One region of the Kluyvera chengduensis genome, then DNA from elsewhere that is predicted to be linked to it. Evidence: riboswitches for the same ligand, from Rfam matches in the RefSeq annotation. Region 1 holds a riboswitch; the other holds the start of a gene.
The links. Region 1 has a riboswitch for thiamine pyrophosphate ahead of thiM (hydroxyethylthiazole kinase). Riboswitches for the same ligand answer to the same signal wherever they lie in the genome.

Region 1 (7,853 bases):
ATTCTTATACGTTTCTTGAATCTCGCGGAGTATTTTTTCGATACTCTCAAAGTATTTTCCAACAGGATCAGCAGAAAGGCCAATTCCAGTATCAGCGTAGCTGGTGAAATTTGCTATGGTAGCGTAGTGTTTGTGGAGTAAATTAGCTTCCTCATGCGTCAATGGGGCCAATGCTGCATCGATTCGCGCTTTAGCTTGCTGCATGTGTGCAATCTGTTCGTCCTCCTGCTTATCAGGATCGACCAAAAGCAGAATAGAACCGGCCTTGTATTCTTTACCTGCATCATTCAATGAGCGGTAAAGTTCGCGTGTCCCTTCTGGCTGACCGCCAGCAAACAGGATGTTTTCGAATAGTTCGGTTGTCGATTGTTCAGGAACTATGCAGAAACCAGCATCAACACCAGTGCGTTTCTTTTTAGCTGCTTGTGCGTGTTGTTCGGGTTCTTGTTCTCCCGTGCTGAACAGCGTATTTCCCCCTTCACGGAGAAAGTCGGAGACTTCTTCATGGGAAACCGTGACCCCCACAGCGCTATCATCATAACCAATAAACTCAAAAGCATCAGGAGAAGCAATGAGGCGGTTAGTGCCAATTGGGCAACCGCATTCAACAACATCATTTTCAAGGCAAACTTGTTTATTTTCAGCGAAAACGTTGAAGCGGTTGGTTTTCCGTATTACGCCGAGAGTTTTACATTGAGGGCAAAAGGATTCAGAGCCAATAAGGGCAACGAGTCGGCTTTGGCAAAATACGGTCAATGCGCCATTTTCTACGGTTCCACCTGTGGTTGTTTTATCACCGACGGTAATAACTTTTAGTTTTACAAGCATAAGTCCATTTACTTGTTGTGGAAATAATTTGAGTGGCTATTTTACAACCAATAATCGGATGCACAATAAGTATTAGGCCTAAGTAACACTCTGTTTCGTAACAACCAGTAAAGGCGATTACTCCTCCTCGACGTTACCTTTATCAAAGGTGCTTCTCTCTTACTGATGCACTTCAGTGCAGAGATAAATCTCTCTATTTTTGTTTCTGGGGGGGAGCAAAAAGGAGTCAGGCGTGTTTTAAGATGAAGAAGCTATACCCGGGAGGCCGGGCTTGCAACCGCGAGCAACTTCCCCTAATCTGGCAAAAAGTATAGAGATTCTATCTTCATGACTCGGGGTGCCCCATCGCTGATGGGCTGAGAAAAACCCGTACCACCTGATCTGGATAATGCCAGCGTAGGGAAGTCAGAGGCCGCCAGGTCATTGCTTCTTCGCGTTTTGGCAGGAGCAAACCATGCAAGCCGACCTGCTAAGTCCCGCGCATTGCGCGCACACCGCACACCTTCTGCATCAACATTCCCCCCTGGTTCACTGTATGACCAATGACGTCGTGCAGACCTTTACCGCAAACGTCCTGCTTGCGCTTGGCGCATCACCAGCGATGGTGATTGACGCGGATGAAGCCGCTCAATTTTCATCCATTGCCAGCGCGCTGTTGATTAACGTCGGTACCTTAACGCAACCACGTGCTCAGGCCATGCGGGCGGCGGTGGAAAGTGCGAACCGTGCCGGAACACCGTGGGCGCTCGATCCGGTGGCGGTGGGGGCGTTGACGCTGCGCAGTGATTTCTGTCGTGAACTGGCGCAGATGGCTCCGGCAGCGATTCGTGGTAATGCCTCAGAAATCAGGGCGCTGGCGGGCGAGAGCCAGGGCGGGCGCGGCGTTGATACCACCGATACCGCCGCGAAGGCGCTACCGGCGGCACAGAAACTGGCTCAAGAAAGCGGCGCGATTGTTGCGGTAACCGGTGAGGTGGATTACATCACCGACGGCAAACGTACGCTGGCGGTAAACGGCGGTTCTCCGTTGATGACCCGCGTGGTGGGAACCGGCTGTGCGCTGTCGGCGGTGGTGGCGGCAAGCTGCGCCTTACCGGGTGACCGATTGCTGAACGTGGCCGGCGCGTGCGCCGTGATGAAACTGGCGGGGCAGCGCGCGGCGCAGGGGCGAGGGCCGGGCAGTTTTGTTCCCGCATTTCTCGATGCGTTGTATGCAATGCACGGGGAGGTGTTGGCATGAAACGCATCAACGCACTGACCATTGCTGGCACCGACCCAAGCGGCGGCGCGGGCATTCAGGCCGACCTGAAAACCTTCTCGGCGCTCGGCGCTTATGGCTGCTCGGTGATTACCGCACTGGTGGCGCAAAATACCCGCGGCGTGCAGTCGGTTTACCGTATTGAGCCCGATTTCGTGGCCGCACAGCTTGATTCTGTGTTCAGCGACGTACGCATCGACACCACCAAAATCGGCATGCTAGCGGAGACGGACATTGTGGAAGCGGTCGCGGAACGTCTGCAACGCTACCGCATTCAGAACGTGGTGCTGGATACCGTGATGCTGGCGAAAAGTGGCGATCCGCTACTGTCGGTGTCGGCGGTCGAGACGCTGCGTCAGCGCCTGTTGCCGCAGGTTTCCCTGATTACGCCAAACCTGCCGGAAGCGGCAGCGCTGCTTGACGCGCCGCATGCCCGCAACGAGCGCGAAATGCTGGAGCAGGGCCGAGCGCTGCGGGCGCTCGGCTGTGAAGCGGTGCTGATGAAGGGCGGTCATCTGGACGACGCTGAAAGCCCGGACTGGCTGTTTAGCGCCGAAGGGGAAATGCGCTTCACCGCGCCGCGCGTCGTGACCAAAAACACCCACGGCACGGGGTGTACGCTGTCGGCTGCGTTAGCCGCATTACGGCCACGCCATGCCAGCTGGCAGGAGACGGTGCCGGTGGCAAAAGCCTGGCTGTCGCAGGCGCTGGCCCAGGCCGATACCTTACAGGTAGGTGAAGGTATTGGGCCGGTGCACCATTTCCACGAATGGTGGTAACTGTCCGGCTGACGTGCCAGCAGGTTGTGCTTAAAATCTGCCAAAAGTTGGACATTCCACGCTCCCGGTACCAGGCTTACCCTGCTCAAAAGTGTTGAGCAGGATATCCAGCCGACATGATGTCGGCGCTTACGGGAGCATAGCTATGACTGATATTGCGCAGTTGCTTGGCAAAGACGCCGACAGCCTTTTACAGCATCGTTGTATGACCATTCCAGCCGACCAGCTCTATCTGCCTGGCCACGACTACGTTGACCGGGTGATGACGGATAACAACCGTCCGCCTGCGGTGCTGCGAAACATGCAGACCCTCTACAATACCGGACGCTTAGCCGGGACAGGCTACCTGTCGATTCTGCCAGTGGACCAGGGCGTTGAGCACTCTGCCGGGGCCTCGTTTGCCGCTAACCCGCTCTATTTTGATCCGAAAAATATCGTTGAATTGGCGATTGAAGCAGGCTGTAACTGCGTGGCCTCCACCTATGGCGTACTGGCTTCGGTATCTCGCCGCTACGCGCACCGTATTCCGTTCCTCGTCAAGCTTAACCACAACGAAACCCTGAGCTACCCGAACACCTTTGACCAGACGCTGTACGCCAGCGTCGAGCAGGCGTTCAATCTGGGGGCGGTGGCGGTTGGGGCGACCATCTATTTTGGCTCGGAAGAGTCGCGCCGCCAGATTGAAGAAATCTCTGCCGCTTTTGAGCGCGCGCACGAACTGGGGCTGGTCACCGTACTGTGGGCCTATTTGCGTAACCCGGCGTTTAAAAAAGACGGCGTGGATTACCACGTATCTGCTGACCTGACCGGGCAGGCCAACCATCTGGCCGCCACGATCGGCGCGGATATCGTGAAGCAGAAAATGGCCGAGAATAACGGCGGCTATAAAGCGGTGAACTTCGGCTACACCGACGAGCGCGTGTACACCAAACTGACCACCGATAATCCTATCGATCTGGTGCGCTACCAACTGGCGAACTGCTATATGGGCCGTGCCGGGCTGATTAACTCCGGCGGTGCCGCGGGCGGTGATACTGACCTTTCCGATGCGGTACGTACGGCGGTTATCAACAAACGCGCGGGCGGTATGGGGCTGATTCTTGGCCGTAAAGCCTTCAAAAAATCGATGGCTGACGGGGTGGAATTAATCAACGCCGTTCAGGATGTCTATCTCGACAACAAAATCACCTTCGCCTGATTTTTGTTCATCCTCTCCTGTCCGGGAGAGGATGACGATCCCCCTCACATTTCCCCATCCTTTTGTGAAAAACGTCACGCACTCTCGTGCGCATGCCCAAAAAACAGCCCGGTGTTAGCGGAGATTGTCCGTGGAAGAGACGTTATTTTGTGCTTAGATTAGTGATGAAACGCCTTTTCAATTCCCTAAAACCGTATTACCGGAACCGTGTTTTACACAGACCCGTGGTGAATTAGTCGCCATGTAGCATGTTGTATAAAGGACACTTAATGAAAATTGAATCTGTAAATGTCACCGTTTTCCAGCACCCTACGCGCCGCGTCTCCGACAGCGCCGGACACTCTCACCCGGGGCCAGAAAGCATGGCCAAGATGGCGATGCTGACCATTACCGCCGACGACGGTAGCAAGGGTTACTCCTTTGCGCCGCCGGAAATCGTGCGTCCGTTTGTGGTGAATACCTTCTTTCGCAAGGTGCTGGTAGGGCAGGACCCGTTCGACCGCGAGCGTATCTGGCAGGATCTGGTGCATTGGCAGCGTGGCAGTGCGCATCAACTGACCGAGCGTGCGCTCTCCTTCGTTGAGCAGGCATTGTGGGATCTCATTGGGCGTAAGCTCAATATGCCGGTTTACAAGCTGCTGGGCGGCTACCGCGACAAAGTACCGGCCTACGGCAGCACCATGTGCGGCGACGATCTCGAAGGCGGCCTGTCCACGCCGGAAGAGTACGCGGCCTTTGCTGAAACGCTGGTGGCGCGCGGCTACAAAGCTATCAAGCTGCACACCTGGATGCCGCCGGTGTCGTTCGCGCCAAACCCAAAAATGGATATCAAAGCCTGCGCCGCGGTGCGCGAGGCGGTCGGCCCGGATATCGACCTGATGATCGACGGCTACCACTGGTACAGCCGCACCGAAGCGCTGTGGATTGGTAAAGAGCTGGAAAAACTCAACTTCGCCTGGTTTGAAGAGCCAATGGAAGAAGACAGCATGTCCTCCTACGCCTGGCTTGCTGAAAACCTCTCGATTCCGATTATCGGGCCGGAAAGCTTCGGTGGTAAGCACCACAGCCGTGCTGACTGGGTGAAAGCGGGCGCGTGCGACATCCTGCGCGCAGGGGCCAACGGTGTGGGCGGCATTACGCCAACCATGAAGGTGGCCGCGCTGGCAGAGTCGTTCGGCATGGACTGCGAAGTGCACGGTAACGGCGCGGCGAGCCTGGCGGTGATTGGCGCTATTCGCAACTGTCGCTGGTACGAGCGTGGCCTGCTGCATCCGTTCCTCGACTACGACCAGCCAGCGGCTTACCTGAACAGCATCGTCGACCCAATGGACGCCGATGGTTATGTTCACCTGTCTCAACGTCCTGGATTGGGCGAAGACATCAATTTTGCCTTTATCGAAGCCAACACCGTCAGCCACGACTGACACATAACAAATAAAAGACAGGCACGGACGGATTCGTCGCCTGTCGTACCCTACAGGCGATAGATAGATGAAAAAATCCTCCTTGCTGGGAGCGTGCTTGCTCGCGCTTACCATGACGATGGGGAGCGGGGCGGCGTTGGCAAAAACGCCGCCGGATCAGCTCATTATCGGCATGAATATGAATAACCTTCTCACCCTCGACCCGGCAGCAATGACCGGTAACGAAGTGGTGGGGATTGTGGTAAATCTCTACGACTCGCTGGTAGAGCTTGACCCTGAACAGCTCACCAACGTTAAACCGGCGCTCGCCAAATCCTGGGATATCAGCCCGGACGGCAAAACGCTGACCTTCCATCTGCAAAATAACGTCAAGTTTCACTCCGGTAATCCGCTAACCGCCGCTGATGTGGTGTGGTCGATGCGCCGCATTCTGCACCTTAACCTGGCGCAGGCGTCGGTGTGGAAGTCCTATGGTTTCAGCAAAAAGAACGTCGACAAGCAGGTCACGGCGCTGGACGACTATACGGTGCAGATTGTCCTGCCCAAAGATAACGACCCGCAGCTGGTCATTTACTCGCTGGGCGCGCTGGGTAACCTCGGCGTACTCGACAGTAAAACCGTACAAAGCCATGAACAGAATAGCGACTGGGGCAATAAGTGGCTGACTACCCATGAAGCCGGTTCCGGGCCGTTTATGCTGGAAACCTGGCAGGCGAAAGACGTGCTGCGCATGAAGCGCAACCCGGACTACTGGCGCGGCGAAGCGAAGATGAACCGCGTGGTGCTGCGTCACTTCCAGGAGTCGCAGACCCTGCGCCTGATGATTGAAAAAGGCGACCTCGATATTGCCAGCAACATGGCGGTGTCGGATATAAACGCCCTGCGTAAAGACCCGCAGCTCACCGTCGATGCAGTTCAGCGCGGCACCATGTACTACGTATCGATGAGCATGAAAGAGCCGCATTTCGCTAACCCGAAAGTCCGTGAAGCGGTGCGCTACCTGATTGATTATCAGGGCATCAATAAAGCGCTGATGCCGGGCTACGGCGTGCTTCACCAGCGTCCGATCAAAGCCGGAATGCCGTCAACGCTGCCGGACCCTGGCTACACCTTTGACCTCGCGCGGGCGAAAAAGCTGCTGGCGGAGGCCGGGTATCCTGACGGCTTTGACACCACGCTGCGCGTGCTCGCCGACCAGCCGTTCCTCAATATTGCCATTGCCGTGCAGTCCACGCTGATGCAGGCGGGCATTAACGCCAAAATTATCACCGGCACCGGCAACCAGATTTACGGTGCCATGCGTGAACGTAAGTTCGACATGTTGGTCGGGCGCGGTGGTAGCGGCATGGAACCACACCCGCACTCCAGCCTGCGCGCGCTGGTCTATAACCCGGACAACAGTGACGAAGCGCGTCTGACCAACTTCCAGGGCTGGCGCACCGGGTTCTATGACAAGCAGCTTAACGAGATGATTGACGGCGCGCTGCTCGAGCGTAATCCGCAAAAACAGATTGCCGATTACCAGGCCATTCAGACCCGCTTTGATGCGCTGATCCCGGCGATGATCCCGGTGTCGCAGATGGTCGACTCGGTGGTGGTGCGTAACGAAGTCAAAGAGTACAAGCCGCACCCGTCGGCCACCACGTTCCTGCGTGAAGTCTACAAAGTCAGCGAAGGAGATAAAGGATGAGTACGGCAATTCTTGCGCCCGGCTCCCGGACCCGGCGCTTCTCAAAACGGTTGATGCAGGTGGCGATCACGCTGTTTGGTCTGCTGCTGTTGACCTTCTTTATTGGTCGCGTGATGCCAATCGACCCGGTGCTGGCGATTGTCGGCCCGGATGCCGACCAGAGTACCTACCAGCAGGTTTACCATCAGTTGGGCTTTGACCAGTCGCTGATGACCCAATTTGGCATCTATTTCGTTAACCTGCTGCACGGCGATCTCGGTAACGCGCTGCTGACCGGTAAGCCGGTGACCGACGATATTATCCGCGTCTTCCCGGCCACCATGGAGCTGGCGACGATGGCGATTATCGTCGGCGCGGGCCTCGGCATTCCGCTGGGCGTACTGGCGGCGGCGCGTCGCAACAGTCTTTCCGATTACGTGGTGCGCATTATCAGTCTGGCAGGCTACTCCACGCCGATTTTCTGGGTGGGGATGATGGGGCTGCTGGTGTTCTACGCCTGGCTCGGCTGGGTAGGTGGCGCGGGGCGTGTTGACCTCGGGCTGGACGGCATTGTGCCGCGTCGCACCGGGCTGATGACCGTTGATGCGCTGCTGGCCGGAAACAGCGAAGTGTTCTGGAACGCTATTAACCACCTGATCCTGCCAGCGGCGCTGCTGGGCTTCCACTCGCTTGCCTA
Region 2 (7,853 bases), on a different contig from region 1:
CCTGCGGCGCGGAAGGCATCTGCTTGGTTTGGGTTGGGAAGACGTGGCCCAGCGCGATATACGAGGGGCGAGCGGCGAGTGCCACGTCAATCTCCATATCATCGTGGGTCGACACGCCAAGGCGGAGGCCTGCGGCCTGAATGGCTTTCAGGTCGGTGGTTTCCAGGTCTTCCTGACCCAGATGCACCCCGTAAGCGCGATGCTTGATTGCCAATCGCCAGTAGTCGTTGATAAACAGCCGGGCGTCATAGCGTCGCCCCAGCACGATGGCGGCCATCACGTCCGCCTCGACCTCATCATCACGTTGATCTTTGATTCGCAGTTGGATAGTGCGCACGCCAGCCTCCAGCAGGCGCTCAATCCACTGCACGCTGTCCACCACCGGATAGAGCCCAAGGCGGAACGGTACCGTTGGAAAATCGGGCTGGTACATCATGCCTCCTCGCGTTTCAGGTAGATTTCACCGCCTTTGGCGCGGAAGTTCTCCGACATATCCGCCATGCCCACTTCAATGGTCTGGGCAGCGGCGTAGTCGCGCACTTCCTGGCTGATTTTCATTGAGCAGAATTTCGGCCCGCACATCGAGCAGAAGTGGGCGACTTTGCCGGACTCCTGCGGCAGGGTTTCATCGTGGTAGGCGCGTGCGGTGAACGGGTCGAGCGCGAGGTTGAACTGATCTTCCCAGCGGAATTCAAAGCGCGCTTTCGACATGGCGTTATCGCGGATCTGCGCGCCCGGGTGACCTTTTGCCAGGTCAGCGGCGTGTGCGGCAATCTTGTAGGTAATCAGCCCCTGTTTCACGTCTTCTTTGTTCGGCAGACCAAGGTGCTCTTTCGGCGTGACGTAGCAGAGCATGGCACAGCCAAACCAGCCAATCATTGCCGCGCCAATGCCGGAGGTGAAATGGTCATAGCCCGGCGCGATGTCGGTAGTCAACGGCCCCAGGGTATAGAACGGCGCTTCGTGGCAGTGCTCCAGCTCTTCGGTCATGTTGCGCTGAATCATCTGCATCGGCACGTGGCCCGGGCCTTCAATCATCACCTGTACGTCATACTCCCAGGCGATTTTGGTCAGCTCGCCCAGCGTGTGCAGCTCGGAGAACTGCGCTTCGTCGTTGGCATCCTGAATGGAGCCAGGACGCAGACCGTCGCCCAGCGACAGCGATACGTCGTAGGCGGCGCAGATTTCACAGATTTCGCGGAAATGTTGGTAGAGGAAGTTTTCCTGATGATGGGAAAGGCACCATTTCGCCATGATGGACCCGCCGCGAGAGACGATGCCGGTCAGGCGTTTCGCGGTCATCGGCACGTAGCGCAGCAGCACGCCTGCGTGGATGGTGAAGTAGTCGACGCCCTGTTCAGCCTGTTCCAGCAGCGTATCGCGGAACGCTTCCCAGGTCAGATCTTCGGCGATCCCGTTGACCTTCTCCAGCGCCTGGTAGATCGGGACGGTGCCGATCGGAACCGGGCTGTTACGCAAGATCCACTCGCGGGTTTCGTGGATATAGCGGCCGGTCGACAGGTCCATCACGGTATCCGCACCCCAGCGGGTGGACCACACCAGTTTTTCCACTTCCTCTTCGATGGAAGAGGTCACCGCTGAGTTACCGATGTTGGCGTTCACCTTCACGAGGAAGTTGCGGCCGATGATCATTGGCTCGGACTCTGGGTGGTTAATGTTGGCTGGAATGATGGCGCGCCCGGCGGCGACTTCATCACGTACGAACTCCGGCGTGATGTTCTCCGGCAGACGTGCGCCGAAGGCCATGCCTGGATGCTGGTGGCGTAACACTTCGCTGCGAATACGCTCGCGGCCCATGTTCTCGCGAATGGCGATGAACTCCATTTCCGGAGTAACGATCCCCTGGCGCGCGTAGTGCAGTTGGGTGACGCATTTACCCGCTTTGGCGCGCTTCGGCGTCAGCAGCCCGTTAAAACGCAGCTCGTCCAGCCCATCATCGGCCAGGCGCTCTTTGGTGTAGGCGGAGCTGCGGTCGTCCAGCTCTTCGCTGTCGCCACGGGCGGCAATCCACGGCTGGCGCAGCTTGGCTAGACCCTGCTGAACGTTAATCGCCACGTCCGGGTCACCGTAGGGGCCGGAGGTGTCATACACCGGCACCGCTTCGTTCGCTTCAAACTGTGGGTTCTCTTTATTGCCGCCAATCAGCGTGGGGCTCAGCTGAATTTCGCGCATCGGAATGCGGATATCCGGCTGCGAACCGGTGATGTAGATACGTTGGGAATTCGGGAACGCGGTGCCTTCCAGGGTATCAATAAAGTGTTGGGCCTGGGCGCGCTGTTCGCGGCGAGAGGGTTTAGTAGTGACAGACATAGCTCATTCCAAATAAAAGTAAGGACATGGCTTGTCAGACGACGGATGAAGCAAGAGAGAAGATCGCCCTTGGGCGATGCGACTATAGATTGACTCTTGTTCCCTTCGCAGGTCTTAACCTGATCAGGTTCCGCGGATCCCGAATTAACGGTCTCAGCCCGTGCTTGCGCACTGGGCACTCCGACAAGAAGTAACCTCAGATGTACCCGTCATACTTCAAGCTGCAGATGCGTTGGCTGCGCTCGCGCACCCCAGTCACGTACTTATGTACGCTCTTGGGGATGCACTCCCTTGCCGCCTTCCTGCAACTCGAAGTATTTAGGGTAGAGGTAATGAATGTAAACTACTCGTTAATGCGGCAAATCTCAAGCCGGGCGTTTTATTTCATCCGGGCCGAGCGCCTCGAAGGTCAGCATGATGAGCTGGTCTTCTAACAGAAAACGAGCCTCCAGCGCTTCACCGATATCGGACAGCGCCTGCTGGAATTCATACACGTTATCCTGGTCGATAGCGTTCTCCAGCGTAGAGTCGTAGTAGTCCATAATTTGTTGGGTATTGGCGTCCAGCAACGGCCAGATTTTACTGGCGTTTAAAAGCGGACTGTTGCCTTCCATTTTATGGATAATGCGTTCATAAATACTGAAATGACCGGCAGACAAATAGTCGACCAGGCGCTGACAAAAGTCATCAAGCGCTTTCTCATTAAGACGCATGAACGATTCTTTGCCAGGCTTAAGGCCAACCAGATTGTAGTAAGCTACGAGCAGGTGCTTACGAATATTCAGCCAACGGTCGACCAGTTTGTGGTGTCCATGAATTCGCTCTTTTAGACTTTCTAACTGGTTTAACATAGGTTGACCCCGCATCGATAAGATTAAAATCTGCTCACGTCATTATGTAATAATAATGTTAACAACATGCCTGTGAAGCAAAGGTAGCGCAAGAGATATGGATCGTATAATTGAAAAATGGGATCGCGGTTGGTGGATAGTCAGCCACGAACAAAAATTATGGTTGCCCGGTGGGGAATTACCATATGGCGAAGCGGTAAATTTCGATCTTGTGGGTCAGCACGCACTCCAGATTGGCGAGTGGGAAGGCGATCCGGTGTGGTTGGTTCAGCAACAGAAGCGTCATGATATGGGCACCGTGCGCCAGGTTCTTGACCAGGACGTTGGCCTATTCCAGCTTGCTGGGCGCGGCGTGCAGCTGGCGGAGTTTTACCGTTCGCACAAATTCTGCGGCTACTGCGGCCACACCATGCACCCAAGCAAAACCGAATGGGCCATGTTGTGCAGCCACTGCCGCGAACGCTATTACCCGCAGATTGCACCGTGCATTATCGTGGCCATTCGCCGTGACGACTCGATTCTTCTTGCCCAACACGTTCGCCATCGCAACGGCGTGCATACCGTGCTGGCCGGTTTTGTCGAAGTGGGCGAAACCTTAGAGCAGGCGGTAGCGCGTGAAGTGATGGAGGAGAGCGGCATTAAGGTGAAGAACCTGCGCTACATCACCTCCCAGCCGTGGCCGTTCCCGCAGTCGCTGATGACCGCCTTTATGGCGGAGTACGACAGCGGCGACATCGTTATCGATCCCAAAGAGCTGCTTAACGCCAACTGGTATCGCTATGACGATCTCCCGCTTCTGCCGCCGCCGGGCACCGTGGCACGTCGTCTGATCGAAGATACCGTGGCAATGTGTCGGGCTGATTACGACTGACATGTTACAATAGGCGCATCAACGCTAAAGGAATGTAAACATGAGCGAACTGAAGAACGATCGTTATCTGCGTGCGCTGCTGCGCCAGCCCGTAGACGTGACCCCGGTATGGATGATGCGCCAGGCAGGCCGCTATTTGCCGGAGTACAAGGCAACCCGCGCCCAGGCCGGTGATTTTATGTCGCTGTGCAAAAACGCCGAGCTGGCCTGCGAAGTGACGCTGCAGCCGCTGCGTCGCTATCCGCTTGATGCGGCGATCCTCTTCTCGGATATCCTGACCATTCCGGATGCGATGGGGCTGGGGTTGTACTTCGAAGCCGGGGAAGGCCCGCGCTTTACCTCGCCAATTACCAGTAAAGCGGATGTTGAAAAGCTGCCGATTCCGGACCCGGAAGGTGAGCTGGGCTACGTGATGAACGCGGTGCGCACCATTCGCCGTGAGCTGAAGGGCGAAGTGCCGCTGATTGGTTTCTCCGGCAGCCCGTGGACGCTGGCGACCTATATGGTGGAAGGCGGCAGCAGCAAAGCCTTCACCGTGATTAAAAAGATGATGTACGCCGACCCTAAAGCGCTGCATCTGCTGCTCGACAAGCTGGCGCAGAGCGTCACGCTGTATCTCAACGCGCAGATTAAAGCTGGCGCGCAGTCGGTGATGATTTTCGACACCTGGGGCGGCGTGCTCACCGGACGCGACTATCAGCAGTTCTCGCTGTACTACATGCACAAAATCGTCGACGGCCTGCTGCGTGAAAACGACGGCCGCCGCGTGCCGGTGACGCTGTTCACCAAAGGCGGCGGTCAGTGGCTGGAAGCGATGGCGGAAACCGGCTGCGATGCGCTGGGGCTCGACTGGACTACCGATATCGCCGATGCGCGCCGCCGTGTGGGGCATAAAGTTGCCCTACAGGGCAATATGGACCCGTCCATGCTCTACGCGCCTGCGGCGCGCATTGAAGAAGAAGTGGCGACGATTCTGGCCGGTTTTGGTCAGGGCGAAGGCCACGTCTTCAACCTTGGCCACGGTATTCATCAGGACGTGCCGCCAGAACACGCGGGCGTCTTCGTTGAAGCAGTGCACCGTCTGTCGGCGCAGTATCACCGCTAAGGGAATCACGTGGATCTCGCGTCGCTGCGCGCGCAGCAACTTGAGCTGGCCTCATCGGTGATCCGGGACGATCGTTTTAACAGCGATCCCCCTGATCTGATCGGCGGTGCCGACGTCGGCTTTGAGCAGGGCGGCGAAGTGACGCGCGCCGCGATGGTACTGCTGAAGTACCCGTCGCTTGAGCTCGTGGAGTATCAGGTGGCGCGTATCGCCACCACCATGCCCTATATCCCCGGTTTTCTCTCTTTTCGCGAAACCCCGGCATTAATGGCGGCATGGCAGCAGCTTTCGCAAAAGCCGGATTTACTGTTCGTCGACGGCCATGGCATTTCGCATCCGCGCCGTTTGGGCGTTGCTAGCCATTTTGGTCTGCTGGCGGATGTTCCCACCATTGGCGTGGCGAAAAAGCGGCTGTGCGGTAAGTTTGAGCCGCTCCCACCAGAAGCAGGCGCGCTCGCGCCGCTAATCGACAAAGACGAGCAGCTGGCATGGGTCTGGCGCAGCAAAGTGCGCTGCAACCCGCTGTTTATCTCCACGGGGCACCGCGTAAGCCTCGAGAGCGCTTTGGCGTGGGTACAGCGCTGCACCCAAGGCTACCGACTGCCGGAACCCACGCGCTGGGCGGATGCTGTTGCATCTGAGCGTCCGGCTTTTACGCGGCTTGCAGCAAAAATGCCCCATATCGGGTAAACTGCGTCTAATTTCCGTATTTGAGAACTCATCATGTTACAAAACCCGATTCATCTGCGTCTGGAGAAGCTGGAAAGCTGGCAGCACGTCACCTTCATGGCTTGCCTGTGTGAACGCATGTACCCGAACTACGCCATGTTCTGCAAAGAGTCGGAATTTGGTGAGCCACAGGTGTACCGCCGCATTCTCGACCTCATCTGGGAAACCCTGACGGTCAAAGACGCGAAAGTGAACTTCGACAGCCAGCTGGAAAAACTGGAAGAGGCGATCCCGTCAGCCGACGATTACGACATGTACGGCGTTTACCCGGCGATCGATGCCTGCGTGGCATTGAGCGAATTAATACATTCTCGCCTGAGCGGTGAAACGCTCGAGCACGCGATCGAAGTCAGTAAGAGTTCTATTACTTCCGTCGCGATGCTGGAAATGACCCAGGCTGGTCGCGAAATGACCGATGAAGAGCTGCGTTTGAACCCTGCTGTAGAGCAAGAATGGGACATTCAGTGGGAGATTTTCCGCCTTTTAGCCGAGTGTGAAGAACGCGATATTGAACTGATTAAAGGGCTACGCGCAGACCTCCGCGAGGCCGGTGAGAGCAATATTGGTATAATTTTTCAGCAATGAGACAACAAAACGTGATTTACCGCCTGAATTGTAATGCCTGAAGGCTTCACATCTGCCCCCCGTCTGGTCTACATTTGGAGGGCGAAAAAAAGTGGCTATCGGTGCGTGTATGCAGGAGAGTGCTTTTATGGCATTTTCGTCGCACTCGATGCTTAGCAAGCGATAAACACATTGTAAGGATAACTTATGAACAAGACTCAACTGATTGATGTAATTGCGGACAAGGCTGAACTGTCTAAAACCCAGGCTAAAGCTGCACTGGAATCCACCCTGGCTGCTATTACTGAGTCTCTGAAAGAAGGTGATGCTGTACAACTGGTTGGTTTCGGTACCTTCAAAGTGAACCACCGCGCTGAGCGTACTGGCCGCAACCCGCAGACCGGTAAAGAAATCAAAATCGCCGCAGCTAACGTGCCGGCATTTGTTTCTGGCAAAGCACTGAAAGACGCAGTTAAGTAAGACCGCGTGGCAGTGAACAGTTTTAAAGAAGGGGCGGTTTCGCCCCTTTCGTTCATCTGGCGCCGTTTATCGGCGCTGGCTGGCGTACTGTTGCTCACTGCCTGCAGCCATAACAGCACGCTGCCGCCTTTCACCGCCAGCGGCTACGCTGACACGCAGGGTGCGGTGCGCATCTGGCGTAAAGATAGCGGCGGCGAGACCCATCTACTGGCTACCTTAAGCCCGTGGCACAGCGGCAACACCTCGACCAGCGAATACCGTTGGCAGGATGACAAACTGCAGCTGATTGAACTCAATATCTACGGCAAACCGTCCGAACATATCCGCGCCCGTTTCGATAGCAACGGCGAGCTGAGCTTCATGCAGCGCGAAATTGACGGGCAGAAACAGCAGCTCTCCAGCGACCAGGTGGCGCTCTATCGTTACCGTGCCGAGCAGATCCGCCAGACCAGCGACGCGCTGCGGCTGGGGAAAGTGGTGCTACGTCAGGGGCGCTGGCATGCCGACGGCTCCGTCACCACCTGTGAAGGCGAAACGGTGAAGCCTGATTTTGACTCCCGCGCCCTGGGGCATATTGCAAGCCGCCAGAGCCGTTCGTCCGCCGAAGTGAGCATTGCCTGGCTGGAAGCGCCGGAAGGCACGCAGCTCCTGCTGGTGGCGAACGAAGACTACTGCACCTGGCAGCCGACCGAAAAGAGCTTCTAGGTTTACCAGCGGTTCATGCCGCCCATATGGCCGCCACCGTTGTATCCCCCCTGACAGCCCATCCCACCGTGACGGGGAATGCCGGCCTGCGCCATGGCCACATCAAACTTCACCCGCTGATTATCCAGCTTCTGTCGTAGTGTCTCCATCTCTTGCGCCACGCTCTCTATTTTGGCGCTATCCGGCTTATCGGCTGTCAACAGTGCGTTGTACTCAT

Region 2: it holds a riboswitch for thiamine pyrophosphate, as region 1 does, so the genes downstream of both, thiC (phosphomethylpyrimidine synthase ThiC) here and thiM (hydroxyethylthiazole kinase) in region 1, are expected to answer to the same signal.

The regions. Positions count from the first base shown of each region.
Region 1 covers NZ_JBIQOI010000001.1:449,815-457,667, forward strand. The annotation lists gene ACH1XZ_RS02020 (PAAR domain-containing protein) at 1-828, opposite strand, end outside; TPP riboswitch at 1,152-1,248, shown strand; gene thiM (hydroxyethylthiazole kinase) at 1,283-2,068, shown strand; gene thiD (bifunctional hydroxymethylpyrimidine kinase/phosphomethylpyrimidine kinase) at 2,065-2,865, shown strand; gene fbaB (class I fructose-bisphosphate aldolase) at 3,011-4,063, shown strand; gene ACH1XZ_RS02040 (mandelate racemase family protein) at 4,333-5,487, shown strand; gene ACH1XZ_RS02045 (ABC transporter substrate-binding protein) at 5,555-7,177, shown strand; gene ACH1XZ_RS02050 (ABC transporter permease) at 7,174-7,853, shown strand, end outside.
Region 2 covers NZ_JBIQOI010000016.1:6,580-14,432, reverse strand. The annotation lists gene thiE (thiamine phosphate synthase) at 1-433, opposite strand, end outside; gene thiC (phosphomethylpyrimidine synthase ThiC) at 433-2,331, opposite strand; TPP riboswitch at 2,415-2,524, opposite strand; gene rsd (sigma D regulator) at 2,697-3,182, opposite strand; gene nudC (NAD(+) diphosphatase) at 3,280-4,053, shown strand; gene hemE (uroporphyrinogen decarboxylase) at 4,094-5,158, shown strand; gene nfi (deoxyribonuclease V) at 5,168-5,848, shown strand; gene ACH1XZ_RS22605 (YjaG family protein) at 5,882-6,472, shown strand; gene hupA (nucleoid-associated protein HU-alpha) at 6,659-6,931, shown strand; gene ACH1XZ_RS22595 (DUF1481 domain-containing protein) at 6,944-7,636, shown strand; gene zraP (zinc resistance sensor/chaperone ZraP) at 7,639-7,853, opposite strand, start outside.